One region of the Streptacidiphilus sp. MAP12-33 genome, then DNA from elsewhere that is predicted to be linked to it. Evidence: riboswitches for the same ligand, from Rfam matches in the RefSeq annotation. Region 1 holds a riboswitch; the other holds the start of a gene.
The links. A riboswitch is a leader RNA that binds a small molecule or an ion and turns the genes downstream of it on or off. The one in region 1 is predicted to bind thiamine pyrophosphate.
Positions count from the first base shown of each region.

Region 2: linked by a shared signal. The riboswitch ahead of thiO (glycine oxidase ThiO) and the one ahead of thiC (phosphomethylpyrimidine synthase ThiC) in region 1 are both predicted to bind thiamine pyrophosphate.

Region 1 is NZ_JBGCCA010000001.1:248,695-257,135, forward strand. Features, by position in the region: gene ABH931_RS01220 (hypothetical protein) at 65-805, shown strand; gene ABH931_RS01225 (RNA polymerase sigma factor) at 975-1,553, shown strand; gene ABH931_RS01230 (hypothetical protein) at 1,550-2,191, shown strand; gene ABH931_RS01235 (hypothetical protein) at 2,378-2,656, shown strand; gene thiC (phosphomethylpyrimidine synthase ThiC) at 2,744-4,555, opposite strand; TPP riboswitch at 4,551-4,663, opposite strand; gene ABH931_RS01245 (YibE/F family protein) at 4,747-6,018, shown strand; gene ABH931_RS01250 (hypothetical protein) at 6,127-7,857, shown strand; gene ABH931_RS01255 (DUF5326 family protein) at 7,937-8,137, opposite strand; gene ABH931_RS01260 (cupin domain-containing protein) at 8,285-8,441, opposite strand, start outside.
Region 2 is NZ_JBGCCA010000022.1:128,407-136,847, reverse strand. Features, by position in the region: gene pknB (Stk1 family PASTA domain-containing Ser/Thr kinase) at 1-1,641, opposite strand, end outside; gene ABH931_RS22340 (thiazole synthase) at 1,770-2,564, opposite strand; gene thiS (sulfur carrier protein ThiS) at 2,570-2,791, opposite strand; gene thiO (glycine oxidase ThiO) at 2,788-3,984, opposite strand; TPP riboswitch at 3,978-4,089, opposite strand; gene ABH931_RS22325 (NAD(P)/FAD-dependent oxidoreductase) at 4,109-5,275, shown strand; gene ABH931_RS22320 (hypothetical protein) at 5,485-5,670, opposite strand; gene ABH931_RS22315 (enoyl-CoA hydratase family protein) at 5,799-6,629, shown strand; gene ABH931_RS22310 (bifunctional salicylyl-CoA 5-hydroxylase/oxidoreductase) at 6,729-8,441, shown strand, end outside.

The DNA.
Region 1 (8,441 bases):
GCCCCTGGCCGCTGGGTCGTGCGGCGTCGTTCCTTCATCCCTGCTCATGAGAGGCGGCATCGCCATGCCACCTGACATCGCACTGATCGAGTCCCGCGCGCTGCGCAGGAGCGTCGTGCACCGCGTCGAGGCGCTCGACAAGGTCAAGATCCTCACCATGCTCCCGGACGGCACCTACGTGACGACCCGGATGGTCGCCGACTACTTCGAGGTCCCCGAAAGCACCATCAACAACCTCTCGCAGCGCCACCGCGAAGAGCTCGAAGCCAACGGTCTCCACATCCTCAAGGGTGTGGAAAAGTCTCGGTTCGTAAAACTCAACATGAGTTTTACGCAGGTCAGCGGCCGTGGAATCGCAATCTACGACCGCCGCGCCGTCCTCAACGTCGCGATGCTGCTGCGCGACAGCGCCGTCGCACGACGCGTCCGCGCGTACCTCCTCGACACCGAGGAGCGAGTTGTCCACAGGCCCGCCGGGAATCCACAGCCCCCGTCCCACGGCATGCCGCCGGGCCGGCGGCTCGGCCCCGGACCCCACTGGGACGAGTGGGAGGTCACCTCCCGCGACCCCGCCGCCGAGGCCTGGCGACAGGTCATCGACGGCGAGATCGTCCCGGCCCCGTCGGCGCCCGACTGGGCCGAGGGCGTCGATCGTCGCCTCGACTCCATGGGCCGTGTCGTCACAGCCCTGAACCACAAGGTGGACGACCTGTCCGACGACGTCCGCGAGGTCCGCCAGGACCTCCGCTCCCTCCGGAGCGAGCTCCGGCGTCCGCCACGGTCACCGCGGTCCGACACCGTCTGACCCCCACACCCGCCACACCCCGCTCCGCCCCCTTCGGGAAGCCCCGAGGGGGGCGGAGCCGTCTCACGAGGCCCCCGGAGTTTCGGGACGCCGAAACCATGTGACGCTTTTCTGCGCCGGAACCAAGTAGAGGTGTAAGGCAGTAACTCGTTCGTCCCAAGGAGCGTCCGTGCCCACGGAGCACCCGATAGCCCCACCCGTCAGGGACCCATCAGGGTTCGCCGAGTTCTACCAGCAGAACTTCGACGCCATCCTCGGCTTCGTCACCCGGCGCACCGACAGCGCGCACCTGGCCGCCGACCTGACCGCCGACATCTTCCTGACGGCGCTGGAGCAGGCGGACAGCTACGACGCCCGGCGGGGGGCGCCCGCTGCCTGGCTGTACGGCATCGCCCGCAACGTCCTGGCCTCGCACTTCCGCGGCAGCGCCCGCGAGCAGCAGGCCGTCTCCCAGATCGCAGGCCGCCGGATGCTGGACGAACAGGACGTCGCCGCGATCGAGGCGCGCATCGACGCCACCCGCGCCGCCCGGCGGCTGGCCGGTCTTCACGGCGCCCTGAGCGAATCGCTGCGAGCCGTGCTGGACCTGGTGGCCGTCGACGGACTGACCACCCGTGAGGCCGCCCAGGCCCTGGGCATCAGTACCGCCACCGCCCGGATGCGGCTGCACCGGGCCCGCAAGGCGCTGCGCAGCGTCACCCCGCCGACCGACCCGTCCCGCACCGCCCTTCTGGAGGCCGCCTCGTGAACACCCGTGTGCCCACCCCCGTGAACTTCCAGCAGCGCCTGCGCGACGAGCTGACCGCCCGCGCCGCAGAGATGACCGCCCTCGACCGGACCCCTGTCCGGCCGCGCCACGCCCGCCGCATCGCGGTGACCTCGCTCGGGCTGGCCGCCGCCGTCACCGCGGTCGTCCTGGGAGCCCAGGCCGGCGGCAGCCCCGTTGCCCCCCACGCCGCGCCGGTCACCTCCCCGAGCGTGGGCGGCAACCCGGCGCCCGCCCTCGGCGACGTCGGTTACACCGTGACGATCCGCCCCGACAAGGTCGTCGCCCTCAAGATCATCGGCACGCGCCTCTCCGGGCTCCAGGCGGCGCTGCGCCGGGCGGGCCTGCCCGCCGTCGTACTGACCCCATCAGCCGCCTGCCCCAGCAAGGTCGTCCCGGTCGACAGCAGCCACCTCGAGAAGGTGATGTCCCTGGACCCCAGGAACGGCCGTATCGCGCTGCTCGACCCCAGCGCCATCCCGCACGGGGACACCCTGCTGATCGTCGACGAATCCCCGGCGGACGCGCTCCACAAGTCCGTGGGGAGCCTGGCCACCATGCTGACCAGGCAGGCGCCGAGCTGCTTCCCCACCTCGCAGGTCGACATCGGCGAGGGCTGATCCCGCCGCCGGGCGGGGTGGCACCCGCCACCCCGCCCGGCACCGGAACAAGCCGCTGCGCCTGGCGGGCGCTCATGGAATTCACACCCGGCCCGGCCCTCGTTCTCAACGGTCAAACGGCCCATACCCCGGCATTCGGGCACGGCGTACCCGTTCGTGTCCGCACACCGGCCAGCACGCGATCTGGTGGCGCGAGACACCACCGGCGTGCTCTGGCTCTACCAGGGCACCGGCAACCCCAGCGCCCCCTTCGAGACCCGCGTCCGCGTCGGCGGCGGCTGGAACACCTACGACTCGATCGTCGGCGTCGGTGACATCACCAACGACGTCTGGACCGACCTGGTCGCCCGCGACGCGAGCGGTGTGCTCTGGCTCTACCAGGGCACCGGCAACCCCAGCGCCCCCTTCAAGGCCCGCGTCTCCCTCGGCAACGGCTGGAGCACCTACAACACTCTGGTCGGCTGACCGATCCTCCCTCGGTGACCGGTGACGCCACGGGCCGGCCTGCAACTCCTGCAGGCCGGCCCGTCGGCGTTGCCGATCAGTTGCCGATCAGTCGACCACGGGCAGGTACACCTTGCCGCCCTGGGCCATGAACTCCTCGGACTTGGCCTTCATCCCGGAGACGACAGTCGCGTCGTCGCCGTTCAGAGGCTCCTCACCGGCGAACATGTCCATCACGGTCCTGCTGATCTTCATCGAGCAGAACTTCGGCCCGCACATGGAGCAGAAGTGCGCCGTCTTCGCCGGGGCCGCCGGGAGCGTCTCGTCGTGGAAGTCGCGGGCGGTCTCCGGGTCGAGGGCCAGGTTGAACTGGTCCTCCCAGCGGAACTCGAAGCGGGCGTCGGAGAGGGCGTCGTCCCAGGCCTGGGCGGAGGGGTGGCCCTTGGCGACGTCGGCCGCGTGGGCGGCGATCTTGTAGGTGATCACGCCCGTCTTGACGTCGTCGCGGTTGGGCAGGCCCAGGTGCTCCTTGGGCGTGACGTAGCAGAGCATGGCCGTGCCCCACCAGGCGATCATCGCCGCGCCGATGCCCGAGGTGATGTGGTCGTAGCCGGGTGCCACGTCCGTGGTCAGCGGGCCGAGCGTGTAGAAGGGCGCCTCGTCGCAGATCTCCTTCTGGAGATCCATGTTCTCCTTGATCTTGTGCATCGGGACGTGGCCCGGACCCTCGATCATCACCTGGACGTCGTGCGCCCGTGCGATCCGGCCGAGCTCACCCAGCGTCTGCAACTCGGCGAACTGGGCCTCGTCGTTCGCATCCGCGATCGAACCCGGACGCAGGCCGTCACCCAGCGAGTAGGTGACGTCGTAGGCGCGCAGGATCTCGCAGAGTTCCTCGAAGTTGGTGTAGAGGAAGTTCTCCTGGTGGTGCGCCAGACACCAGGCCGCCATGATCGAGCCACCGCGCGAGACGATGCCCGTCTTGCGACGGGCCGTCATCGGCACGTAGCGCAGCAGCACCCCCGCGTGGACGGTCATGTAGTCGACGCCCTGCTCGCACTGCTCGATCACGGTGTCGCGGTAGACCTCCCAACTGAGCTCCTCCGCCTTGCCGTCGACCTTCTCCAGTGCCTGGTACAGCGGCACCGTGCCGATCGGGACGGGGGAGTTGCGCAGGATCCACTCGCGGGTGGTGTGGATGTTGCGACCGGTGGAGAGGTCCATGACGGTGTCCGCGCCCCAGCGCGTCGCCCAGGACATCTTCTCCACCTCCTCCTCGATCGAGGAGGTCACCGCGGAGTTGCCGATATTGGCGTTGATCTTCACCAGGAACCTCGAGCCGATGATCATCGGCTCTGACTCCGGGTGGTTCACGTTCGCCGGCAGCACGGCCCGCCCGGCCGCGATCTCCTCGCGGACGGTCTCGGCCGGCATTCCCTCGCGCAGCGCCACGAACTCCATCTCGGGCGTGACGATCCCCCGCTTCGCGTAGGCGAGTTGGGTGACCGCGGCGCCGTCGCGGCCGCGCCGGGGACGGCGCGGGCGGCCGGGGAAGACCGCGTCGAGGCCGTCGAGGCCCGCGCCCACCAGCACACCGCGCGGGGCGGTGTGCTTGAGGCCGTCGTCCTCCGGGCGCGGCTCGCGCCCGTGGTAGTCCTCGACGTCACCGCGCTGGCTGATCCAGGCGTCACGCAACGGTGGCAGGCCGCGGCGCACGTCCGGTTCGAAGGCGGGATCGGTGTACGGGCCGGAGGTGTCGTACAGCGGCACGGTGCCACCCGTGCTCAGCAGCACCTCGCGGTAAGGGACGCGCAGATCGGGCCGGGAGCCCTGGTGGTACGCCTTGCGCCAGGCCGGGGTCGGGTAGCCGCCCTCGGTGCTGGAGACAGACTTGTGCTGCGTGTCGTCATGCGTGGTCATCAGACCCACTACTCCCTACGCCGGCATTACCCGGTCAGGTTCCTGCGGTCGGCGCAGCGACGTCAGCGCCCTCTCAGCCCGGTGCTCCGAGCTCCCGCGTCTACAGATGAGATGCACACGACGATAGCGAGGAATGGCGGAGCTTGGCCAGGGCTGGGCCACGGAGTGGACACGCTGTAGCGTTCGCCAGCGTGGCAGAGCACCACCACCCCGACAGTCACGGGCACGGACACGGGCACACCCACGACCACGGCCCGGCCAGTCCCGCGTCCGCACGGCTGCGCGTCCTGCTCGCGGCGGTGCTGGTGCCGTTCGCGCTGGCCGTGCTGTCCGGCCTCTACCTGCTGTGGCCCGCGCCGCTGCCGGCCCACGCCCCGACGGGGACGGGCTTCGACCAGATCACCGTCACCGGCACGGTGACGGCCACCCGCACCGTGCCCTGCGGCCAGGGCTCGACCGCCACGAGCACGACGGGGGACTCCGGCACCTGCACGGAGATCACCTTCCAGCTGACCAGCGGCAAGAACTCCGGTCGCAGCGTCACCCAGACCCTCACCCCGGACCAGACCGCGGTCTACTCGGCGGGCGAGAAGATCGTCGTCGACTACTCGCCGACGGCGCCCACCGCGTTGCAGTACACGGTGGAGGACGCCGACCGCAGCGTCCCCGTCGCCCTGCTCGCGGGCGTCTTCGCGCTCGCCGTCGTCCTGGTGGGCCGCCTGCGCGGCCTGGCCGCGCTGGCGGCACTGGCGATCAGCTTCCTGGTGCTCACGTTCTTCGTGCTGCCGGCCATCCTCGGCGGCGAACCGCCGCTCGCCGTCGCCGTCGTGGGCGGCGGGCTGATCATGCTGCTGGCCCTCTACCTCTGCCACGGCCTCTCGGCCCGGACCTCCGTCGCGGTCCTGGGCACCATGGCCTCGCTCGCCCTCATCGGCGGCCTGGGCCAGCTGTTCATCGGCCTGACCCGGCTCACCGGCAACACCTCGGACGAGACGGCGTTCGTCCACTCGCTCTTTCCCGGCATCCAACTGCCGGGTCTGCTGCTCGCCGGCGTCATCATCGGCTCGCTGGGCGTCCTCAACGACGTGACGGTCACCCAGGCCAGCAGCGTCTGGGAACTCCACGCCGCCAACCCGGCCCTCGGCGCACGGGCGCTGTACCGCGCGGCGATCCGGATCGGCCGCGACCACATCGCCTCCACGGTCAACACCCTGGTCATGGCCTACGCGGGCGCGGCGCTGCCGCTGATGCTGCTCTTCTCGCTGTCGCACCGCGGGGTGTGGCAGGTGGCGACGAGCGAGATCGTCGCCGAGGAGGTCGTGCGCACACTCGTCGGCAGCATCGGCCTGATCGCGTCCGTGCCGCTGACGACCGCGCTGGCGGCGTTCGTGGCCTCGCGCGATGTCGCGGATCTTCCCGAAGTACCGGCACGAGCCCGGACATCCCACCGCCGCCGTCGGTGAGTTGCGGTCTCGGCGCGGCCGAATCCATGTGCGGGGGGCTGGGGCGGACGGCTAGAGTCTCGTCGTTGATCACCGTCGAGTGATCTCTCTTCCTTCCCGAGGAGCCCCGTGCGCATATCCCGCCGGCGCCTCAGATCCGCAGCCGTTCTCGCAGCGGCCACCCTGTGCGCCTCCGTATCGTTCACCGAAGCGGCTCACGCCGCCGCGGCACCCACCGTCTCGATCAGCATCGACGGGACGACACCCGGCACCACCCCGACCGTCTCCGGCGTCATCGGCGTCACCGCGACGGTCACCTCAAGCCCGGGCGCCCCTGCCACGCAGATCGAGTACTACGTCGCTCGGTCCGGACTCGTCCAGACCATCGCGATCCAGCCCGGCCAGTGCGATGCCTCCTGCACGCTCCACTGGACCATCGACACTGCGGCCGTACGGCCGGGCCAGACCGGCGGCGCAGCCCTCCCCGTCATCCCTGACGGAAGCCGTTTTGTTGGCGCGTTCGCCGCCAGTGCCGGCGCCACGAGCTCCGTGGCGAGCACCCCGGTCGACATCGACAACCACCGCCCGAATCTGCTCTCGTCGAATCTGCCGAGCATCGCCGGTGTCGCCACGGCGGATCAGCTGACCTTCAACGTCACGCCGGCCGTCTCGCCGACCGCTCCGGCCGGGACCACCATCGCCGACGTGCAGTTGGAGGCAGCCGGTCCGGGGGCGCAGGCCTGGCCGGTCTCGCACTTCACCGACAACGGCGACGGCACCTGGACCGTCCACTTCGCCAAGGGCTCGCTGCCCGGTGGCTTCTACTCGGTCTATGCCGTCGCGACCGACAGCAACGGCATCGTCAGTGCGCCGAGGACCGGCGAGGTCATCGTCGACTCGGGCTTCACCGTCACCCCGCAGGCCACCGCCACTCGGCCGGACGGACAGGCCCTGTACGCCGACGTCACCCACCCCGGCTGGACCGGCTGCGGTCAGTCCTTCTCCTACCCGGGTGTCACCCACCTCCAGCTCGACGTGGACGGTCAGCTCTGGCAGGACTCCGCCGTCGACGCGGGCCTGTTGGTCTGGGACGGGCACGGCTGCCGTCTCCCGGCAGCCGGTACGTCGGGCACGCCGCTCAAGCGGCTGCCGCTCGGCCGGCACACGCTGACCTGGGTCGTCACCGACAACGCGGGCGTCCAGCAGAGCGTCGACCAGCAGGTGACCGTCGCCCTGCCGCTCACCTCGAACTGGCCCGTCCTGGACCAGACCGTGGTGGCGGGCAGCCCCCTGCAGGTGAAGGCCAAGGTCTCCGCGCCGGACGGCTTCAGCAAGCTGCGGTCGTGGTCGGTGGTGCTGAACGGGATCAAGGTGGTGGCGTCCGGCACCGGGGCCACGCCGGTCTCGCTCTCACTGCCGACACCGCTGACGAGGGAGACCGGTGGCACCGTCACCCTGCACCTGGTCTCCGACAGCGGGCTGATGTCCGCCCAGACGTTCTCCTACCAGACCGGCTGGGCCACCGCGGCCTACGCCCACGTCTCGGCGACCTCGGTGAAGCGCGGTTCCTACGTCTCGCTCTACGCGAGCGACTGGGAGCGCATCAACGGCACCTGGCACTTCGAGCCGCCCTTCTGGGCGACCGTGCAGTACCAGTGGAGCGTGGCGGGCAGCGGCGTCTGGCACAACGACCCGCTCTCCGGCACCAGCCCGTCCCACCCGGCGCCGGGGGCCGTGCGGATGCGCGTCGGCAGCAACGTCTGCTTCCGTGCCGTCTACGGGCAGAACCCGCACCTCACCCAGTTCGGGTACGACAACATCCCGGCGACCAGCGCGCCGGTGTGCGTGACCGCGCACTGAGCGACAGCTCGTCACGAGCGAAGGGGCCGACCGCATCTGACGCGGTCGGCCCCTTCTGTCATGAGCGGGTGAGCTCACGTCAGCTCTTGGATGCCTTCTTCACCAGGATCACCACGACCGCGCCGAGCGCCACCACGGCAAGCAGCTTGAACACGAGACCGAGCAGCCCCATGAAGATGCCGACTATCGCCGACAGCACCCACCACGCGATGACGATGGCCGCGATCGGGACCACGATGTTGCGCACCCAACCCGGGAGTGCCTTCCACAGTTCAGTCATGATGTCCGTCCTCCCCCTGGGGTGTCCTGGCTTACGTCTTCGATCGTACGGGCGCGACAAGGCCCGACGAAGGTTTCCTGCCCCTGAGAAGACCCGGATAAGACCCTGATCAGGACAGTCGGGGAAACCCTCACAGAAGCCGGGGTTTCACCCCTCGGGCGGCGAGAAGACCACGAGCACCCGCAGGTCCTCGCTGACGTGGTGGAAGCGGTGCGGCGTCCCGGCCGGGACGAAGACGACAGCGCCGCGCGCCACCATCTGCGTCTCCTCGCCCACGGTGACCGACGCCCGGCCGCTGACCACC
Region 2 (8,441 bases), on a different contig from region 1:
GGTGGCCTGGGCGACGCTCTCGCCGGTGACGTCCGGCAGGTCGACGGGCTGCGGGCCGGAGCTGACGATCAGGGTGACCGGCGTGTTCGCCGCGACCTGGGTGCCGGCCGCCGGGTCGGTGCCGATGACGGCACCGGCGGCGATCGTCGGGTCGCCCTGCTGCCGCTGCCCGCCGACGACGAGGCCGACCTGTTGCAGCGCCGTGGTCGCGTCGCCCACCGACTTGCCCGACAGCGAGGGAACGGTCGGACGCTGGGCGCCCTTGGACACGTCGACGGTGACCGTGGCGTCCTTGCGGACGTGTGCGCCCGGGCCCGGATCGGTACCGATGACCGAGCCCCTGGCGACGGTCGGCGAGAAGTCCTGCCGGACCTGGACCACGAAGCCCGCGTTCTCCAGGGTCCGCACCGCCGTCGCCTGCGGCTCGCCCAGCACGCCCGGCACGCTCGTGTAGAGGCCGCCGTTGAGCGCCCAGGTCAGCCCGGCCAGCAGCAGCGCCAGCACCAGGACCACCCCGGTCGGCAGCACCCAGCGCGGGCGGCCGCCGCCCCGGCGGCGGCGCGCCACCGGCGGTGCGTCGGGCGTCTCGTGGCGCGGCATCACGAAGTCGGCGGGCAGCTCGCGCAGCAGCGCCGGGTCCATGATCGAGGTCCGCTCCACCGGTGCCTCCGCGGCGGGCCCGGTGGCCGCGCCCGCGAACGGCGGCAGCACGGTGGTGGCGGCGCCGACACCGCCCGGCTGCTGCGGCACCGGTCGCTGCGGCTCCGCGTCCAGCTGCGCGGGCGTCAGCCCGCGCCGGATCTGCTGGAGCGCGGCCAGCAGCTCGACCGCGTCGGCGGGACGGCGGGAGGCCTCACGCGCCGTCGCGGCGAGCGTGACGGCGTCCAGAGGCTGCGGCAGACCGGGCACCCGCTGCGAGGGCGGCGGGACGTCCGTGCTCAGGTGCTGGTAGATGACGTGCATCGGGCTCTCGCCGGTGTGCGGCTTGGAGCCGGTCAGCATCTCGTAGAGCAGCACGCCGCACGCGTACACGTCGGTGCGCGGGTCGGCCGCGCCGCGCTCGATCTGCTCGGGCGCCAGGTAGGAGACGGTGCCCATGACCTGCTGGGTGGTGGCCGCCGTCTGCCCGTCGACGGCGCGCACCAGGCCGAAGTCGGCGACCTTGACCCGGCCGTCCTCGGTGAGCAGCACGTTCTCCGGCTTCACGTCCCGGTGCACCAGGCCCGCGCGGTGGGCGGCGCCGAGCGCGGCCAGCACCGGCTCCAGGATGTCCAGCGCCGTGCGCGGGCTCAGCGCGCCGCGGTCGCGCAGCAGGTCGCGCAGGGTCCAGCCCGGCACGTACTCCATGGCCAGGAAGACCACCGCCGGCACGGCGGAGTGGTCCTCGCCCTGGTCGAAGACGCCGACGACGTTCGGGTGCGAGAGCCTGGCGACGGCCTTGGCCTCGCGGATGAAGCGCCCGACGAACTCCGGGTCGGCCGCGAAGGCGGGGTGCATCACCTTGAGCGCGACGACCCGGTCCAGCCGGGTGTCCAGACCCCGGTAGACGGTGGCCATGCCGCCCACGGCGACGCGCTGCTCGACCCGGTACCGGCCGTCGAGCATGCGCCCGATAAGGGGGTCCTGCAGCGTTACGTCCACCCTGAGGAGTGTAGGGGGAGGCGGAACCTCCGCCCGCGCCACGGCCCGATCCGTCGCAGAAGTGTGACGGCCGGGGCGGCACGGGCGGGTGCGGCACGCGGCTCAGCAGCCCGGCTCAGCAGCCCGGCTCAGAAGTCCGGTGCCTCCGGGTCGAACGCCGCCCGGCCCGCCATCGGCGAGGACGCCTCGGCGTGGAACCGCTTGGGGATGCGGCCCGCCCGGTGGGCCAGCCGCCCGGCCTCCACGCCCTTGCGCATCGCCTCCGCCATCAGCGCCGGCTCCTGGGCGCGGGTGACCGCGGTGGCCAGCATCACGGCCGCGCAGCCCAGCTCCATGGCCAGCGCCGCGTCCGAGGCGGTGCCGGCGCCCGCGTCCAGGATCACCGGGACGTTCGCCTGCTCGACGATCAGCTGGAAGTTGTGCGGGTTGCGGATGCCGAGCCCGGAGCCGATCGGCGAGCCCAGCGGCATGACCGCGGCGCAGCCAACGTCCTCCAGCTTGCGGGCCAGGACGGGGTCGTCGTTGGTGTAGGGAAGGACGACGAAGCCGTCGTCGACGAGGGTCTCGGCGGCGTCCAGCAGCTCGATCGGGTCGGGCAGCAGGGTCCGCTCGTCGGCGATGACCTCCAGCTTGACCCAGTTGGTCCCGAGCGCCTCACGGCTCAGCCGCGCCGTCAGCACCGCCTCCCCGGCGGTGAAGCAGCCGGCGGTGTTCGGCAGTACGTCGATGCCGCAACGTCGCAGCACCTCCAGGACCGAGCCGCGTGCGGCCGGGTTGATCCGGCGCATCGCGACGGTCGTCAGCTCCGTGCCGGAGATGAGCAGCGCCTGCTCCAGCACCTCCAGGCTGGGCGCGCCGCCGGTGCCCATGATCAGGCGGGAGGAGAAGGAACGGTCGGCGATGGTGAGCAGGTCGTCGGCCATGGTGGTCAGCCTCCCTGGACGGCGGTCAGGATCTCGACGCGGTCGGCGTCGGCGAGCACGGTGCCGTTCCACTCGCTGCGCGGGACCACGGCCTCGTTCACGGCGGCCGCGACACCGCTGCGCGCGCTCGACAGCTCGGCGACCACCTCGGCGAGGGTCACCCCGCCCGGTAGCGAGCGGATCTCGCCGTTGACGGTCAGTCGGATGGAGGCGGCGGGGGCGGTCATCGGGCGAACTCCGGGATCGGGCTGTGCTGGAAGCGGGTGGGAGTGAACGGCGCCGCCTCGGGAGGCAATGCGCCGGTGGTCAGGTAGGTGGCGATGGCGTCGCCGGTCACCGGAGTCAGCAGCACGCCGTTGCGGTGGTGGCCGGTCGCGGCGACCAGGCCCGGCAGCGCGGTCGGGCCGAGCAGCGGCGCGTTGTCGGGCGTCCCGGGCCGAAGGCCCGCGCTCGCCTCGACCAGCGGCAGCTCGGTGATGCCCGGCAGCAGCTCCCGGGCGTCGCGCAGCAGCTCGTAGACACCGCCCGCGGTGACGGTGGTGTCGAAGCCCTGCTCCTCCATCGTCGCGCCGAGCACCAGCTCGCCGTCCTCGCGCGGCACCAGGTAGAGGTGGACGCCCTTGACGACCGCGCGCAGGTTGCGGGAGAGGAACGGCATCGGCAGCGGCCCCTGCACGCTCTCCATCCGCAGCCGCAGCACCTGGCCCTTGACGGGGCGGACGGGCAGCTGGGCCTCGGGCGGCAGGCCCGGCAGCTCACCGCTCCAGCTCCCGGCGGCCAGGACGGTCTGCTCCGCGCGCAGGGTCGTGCCGTCCTCGGCACGGGCGCCTCCCGCGCGGTCGCCGTCGAGCAGCAGCTCGGCGGCGCGGGACCGGTGCAGGGTCACCCCGGCCCGGCGGCACGCCTCGACCAGGGCGGCGCCCAGGCGGCGCCCGTCGACCTGGTGGTCGTCCGCGACCAGCGTCCCGCCGCGCACGTCCGGTGCGAGCATCGGCTCGAGCCGGCGGCACTCGCGTCCGGTCAGCCACTGCGAGGTCAGGCCCAGGCGCTGCTGGAACGCGTGCACCTCGCGCAGCTCGGCCCGGTCGTCGGCGTCGAGCGCGACGGCGAGGGTGCCGCAGCGGCGGTAGCCGGTGCCGAGCCCGCCGCTCGCCTCGGTCAGCTCGGCGACGAAGTCGGCGTAGCGCGCGTTGGAGGCGATGCCGAGCGCGAGCAGGGGCTCCTCGCCGTACTGGAGCTCGGTGACCGGCGCCAGCATTCCGGCGGCGACCTGGTTGGCACCGTGCCCCGGGCCCGGGTCGAGCACGGTGACGGCGAGGCCCCGCTGCGCGGTGCGCCAGGCCACGGCCAGGCCGATGATCCCGCCGCCGACGACCAGCACGTCCGGCGGCACGGCTCGATCGACGTCCGATGACGTCATGGTTCTGCACTCCCTTCGCCGGAATGACCCGGATCAGGTTCGGACGGTCGGAGGCGCCCCAGCCTCCCTCTCAGCCCGGTGCTCCGGGCTCCCGCGTTCTGGACCCACTCTATACAGTGGCCGAATGGCTGTTGTGATCGTCGGGGCCGGAATGGCCGGGGTGCAGACGGCGGTGGCCCTGCGTGAGCAGGGATACGCCGGGACGCTGACGCTGCTGGGCGCGGAGGCCCACCCGCCCTACGACCGTCCGCCGCTCTCGAAGGACGTTCTGCTGGGGCGGGCGGAGCACTCGCGCTTCGAGATCGACTTCGACGAGCTGGACATCCGCCTGGACCTCGGTCGCCGGGCGCTCTCCCTCGACGTCGAGGCGCGGGCGGTCAAGACCGACGACGGCGACCTCGGCTACGACCACCTCGTGCTCGCGACGGGCGCGGCCCCCGTCGCGCTGCCCGGCCAGCCCGACTCGGCGTTCCTGCTGCGCACCCAGGACGACGCGCTCGCCCTGCGCGCGGCGCTGCGACCCGGCGCGCGCGTGGTCGTCGTCGGCGCCGGCTGGATCGGCGCCGAGGCGGCGACCGTCGCCCGGCAGCTGGGCTGCGAGACCACCGTCGTCGAGGCGGCCGCGTCCCCGCTCGCGGGCGCGCTCCCCGCGGAGTTCGGCGAGCGCACGCGCGCGTGGTACGCGGCGGCGGGGGTCGAGCTGCTCACGGCCTCGGCGGTCAGCGGGATCACGGCGCGGGCCGTGCACCTGACCGACGGCCGGGAGATCGCGGCGGACGTGGTCGTCGTCGGCATCGGCGCCCGCCCCGACAACGCCTGGCTGGCCGGCTCCGGCATCCCCCTCGACGACCGCGGCGCGGTCCGCGCGGACGCGCGCCTGCGGGCGGGACGCCCGGAGGTGTTCGCGGTGGGCGACTGTGCGTCCTTCCCGTCGGCCCGCTACGGGCGCAGGCTCGCGGTGCACCACTGGGACAACGCGCTCCAGGGCGCGCGGGTGGTCGCGGCCAACCTGCTGGGCGGGGAGGTGGACTACGACCCGGTGCCGTACTTCTGGTCCGAGCAGTTCGGCCACATGGTCCAGGTCGCGGGCTCGATCGACGCGGGCGCGCAGCAGGTCGCCCGTGGCGAGGACACGGTGTTGTGGCTGCGGGAGGACAGGCTGCAGGCGGTCCTGACGGTGGACAAGCCCCGGGACCTGGCGCAGGGACGGAAGCTGATCGAGGCGGGCGCGCGGCTGGATCCGGAGAAGGCGGCCGACCCGGCGACCGCACTGAAGGCTGCCACCGCCTGAGGTTGCACCCTCCAGGGGCGCGGGGCTCTGCTGATCAGCGGCTCCGCCGCGTCAGCCCGACAGGCCACCCACGCAGGTAGAGCACCGCACACGCAGGGCCATCCGCAGGCCGGTGGTTCTCGCGCCCACGCAGGGGGCACCTCGGGGCACCTCCCGGCCGAAGGCTGGGGGAGGAGCCGCGCATTGGCGAAGCCCCGCGCCCCGGGTGGTTACGCCACCCGCCGGTTGCCCACGGCCTCGTCCTCGTTCCCGAGAGGCCTCGCGGCCAGGACCGCCACAGGCGCGAGCATCAGCGTCGGGATCACGACCGCGAGCGCGGCCAGGACCGTGGGCGAGGTGACCCACTCCAGTGCGCAGATCGCGGCCACGACCACGGCGATCGGTGCGTAACGCATGCTCAGCTCCTTCGTCCTCGGCGTCCCTTGCAGTATGCACCAGGCCCGGCCCGGCGGCCGTTCCCAGCCGTCCACCCCTGGGCATATCGTGTTCGTGACGCTGGTCGACAACAGGGGAGGCTACTGCCATGAGCCCGTTCCGTGGATCCGTGCCGTTCACCGAGGAGTGGCGGCACTTCCGTCTGGCCCGTGACGAGGCGGGCGTGCTGACGGTCACGCTGGACCGGCCGGACAAGCTGAACGCGCTCACCTTCGAGTCCTACGCCGACCTGCGCGATCTCCTCGCGGAGCTGCCGCAGCGCGGGGACACCCGCGCGATCCTCCTGCGGGGAGAGGGCCGCGGCTTCTGCTCGGGCGGGGACGTCAACGAGATCATCGGCGCCACCCTGGCCATGCGGCCGGACGAGCTGCTGGACTTCACCCGGATGACGGGGCAGGTGGTCCGGGCGATGCGGGAGTGCCCGATCCCGATCGTCGCGGCGATCCACGGGATCGCCGCAGGCGCGGGATCCGTGCTGGCGCTGGCCGCGGACTTCCGGGTGGTCGCCCGCTCCGCGCGGTTCGCGTTCCTGTTCACCAAGGTCGGGCTGGCCGGCGCGGACATGGGCGCCGCGTACCTGTTGCCGCGCCTGGTCGGGCTCGGGCACGCCACCAAGCTGCTGATGCTGGGCGACACCGTGGACGCCGTCACCGCGGACCGGTACGGCCTGGTCAGCGATCTGGTCGAGGACGAGGAGCTGGACGCCACGGCGGGCGCGCTCGCGCGCCGCCTGGCCGAGGGCCCGGCCTTCGCCCTCGCGCAGACCAAGGCGCTGCTGACGCAGGAGCTGGACATGAGCCTCGCGGCCTCGGTCGAGCTGGAGGCGATGACGCAGGCACTGCTGATGAAGAGCGCGGACTACGCCGAGTTCCACGCCGCCTTCACGGGCAAGCGCCCGCCCAAGTGGCAGGGGCGATGAGCAGGGTCGATCAGCACGGTCGACGAGCGCGGCCGATGACACCGCATAGCGCTCTCGTTACGATGGTGAGGGACACGGCATAACGGCAGGGAGGCAGCTGTGCGGATCGCGGTCATCGGCGGTGGGCCGGGCGGGCTCTACTTCGCCGCGCTCGCCAAGCAGCACCGGCCGGCGGACGAGGTGACGGTCTGGGAGCGCAACGCGCCCGGGGACACCTTCGGGTTCGGCGTGGTGCTCTCCGACGAGACGCTCGGCGGGATCGAGGACGCCGACCCCGAGCTGTACGCCGCCCTCGCGGCGGGCTTCGCCCGCTGGGACGACATCGACGTGCACCTGCCCGGCGGCCAGGTCTTCACCTCCGGTGGGCACGGTTTCGCGGCGACCAGCAGGCGTCGCCTGCTCGGCCTGTTGCAGGACCGGTGCCGGGCCGTCGGTGTCGACCTGCGTTTCCGCGCGGAGGCGCCGCCCGCCGCCGAGCTGGCGCGCGCGTACGACCTGGTCGTCGCCGCCGACGGGGTGCGCTCGCGCACCCGTACCGCCGCCGCAGAGGTCTACCGGCCCGAGCTGGACGAGCGGCAGTGCCGCTACATCTGGCTCGGCACCGACCTGGTCTTCGACGCCTTCCAGTTCCAGGTGCTGCGCACCGAGCACGGCGTGATGCAGCTGCACGGCTACCCGTACTCCGACGCGGGCAGCACCGTCATCGTCGAGATGCGCGAGGACGTGTGGCGCCGCGCCGGGCTGGACCGGATGGACGAGCGGGAGTCCGTCGCCGCCTGCGAGAAGCTCTTCGCCGACCTGCTGGGCGGGCACGCGCTGCACGGCAACGACTCGCGGTGGATCGCCTTCACCACCGTCCGCAACGCCACCTGGCGCGACGGCAGGACGGTCCTGCTCGGGGACGCGGCGCACACCGCGCACTTCTCCATCGGCTCCGGCACGAAGCTCGCCATGGAGGACGCGGTCGCGCTCGCGGAGGCACTGCGCGGACACGACCGCGTGCCGGAGGCGCTGGCCGCGTACGAGGAGGAGCGGCGCCCCGTCGTCGCCTCCACGCAGCGCGCCGCGCAGGCGAGCCTGGAGTGGTTCGAGAACCTGGAGCAGTACCTCGACCAGCCGGGCTGGCAGCTGGCCTTCAACCTGCTCACCCGCAGCCGCCGGATCACCCACGACAACCTGCGGCTGCGCGATCCGGGCTATGTCGCGACGGCGGAGCAGGAGTTCGCCGAGGCCGGTACGCCGCCCATGTTCACCCCCTTCCGGCTGCGCGGGCTGACGCTGCGCAACCGCGTCGTGGTCTCCCCGATGGACATGTACAGCGCGCAGGACGGCCTGCCGAACGACTTCCATCTGGTGCACCTCGGCTCGCGGGCGCTGGGCGGCGCCGGGCTGGTGATGACGGAGATGGTCTGCGTCACCCCCGAGGGCCGGATCACCCCCGGCTGCACGGGCCTGTGGAACGACGAGCAGCAGGCCGCGTGGGCGCGGATCACCGGCTTCGTCCACGAGCGCAGCGGCGCGGCCGTCGGCCTCCAGCTCGGCCACTCCGGGCGCAAGGGCGCCACGCGGCTGATGTGGGAGGGCATGGACGACCCGCTCGCCCCCGAGCAGGCGTGGCCGCTGGAGGGCCCGTCGCCGCTCGCCTACCGGCCCGGTGTGGGCCAGGTGCCGGCGGAGCTGACGCACGAGCGGCTCGAGGCGCTGAAACAGCGCTTCGCGGACGCGGCGCGGCGCGGCGCGGAGGCCGGGTTCGACCTGCTGGAGCTGCACTGCGCGCACGGCTACCTGCTGTCCTCGTTCCTCTCCCCGCTG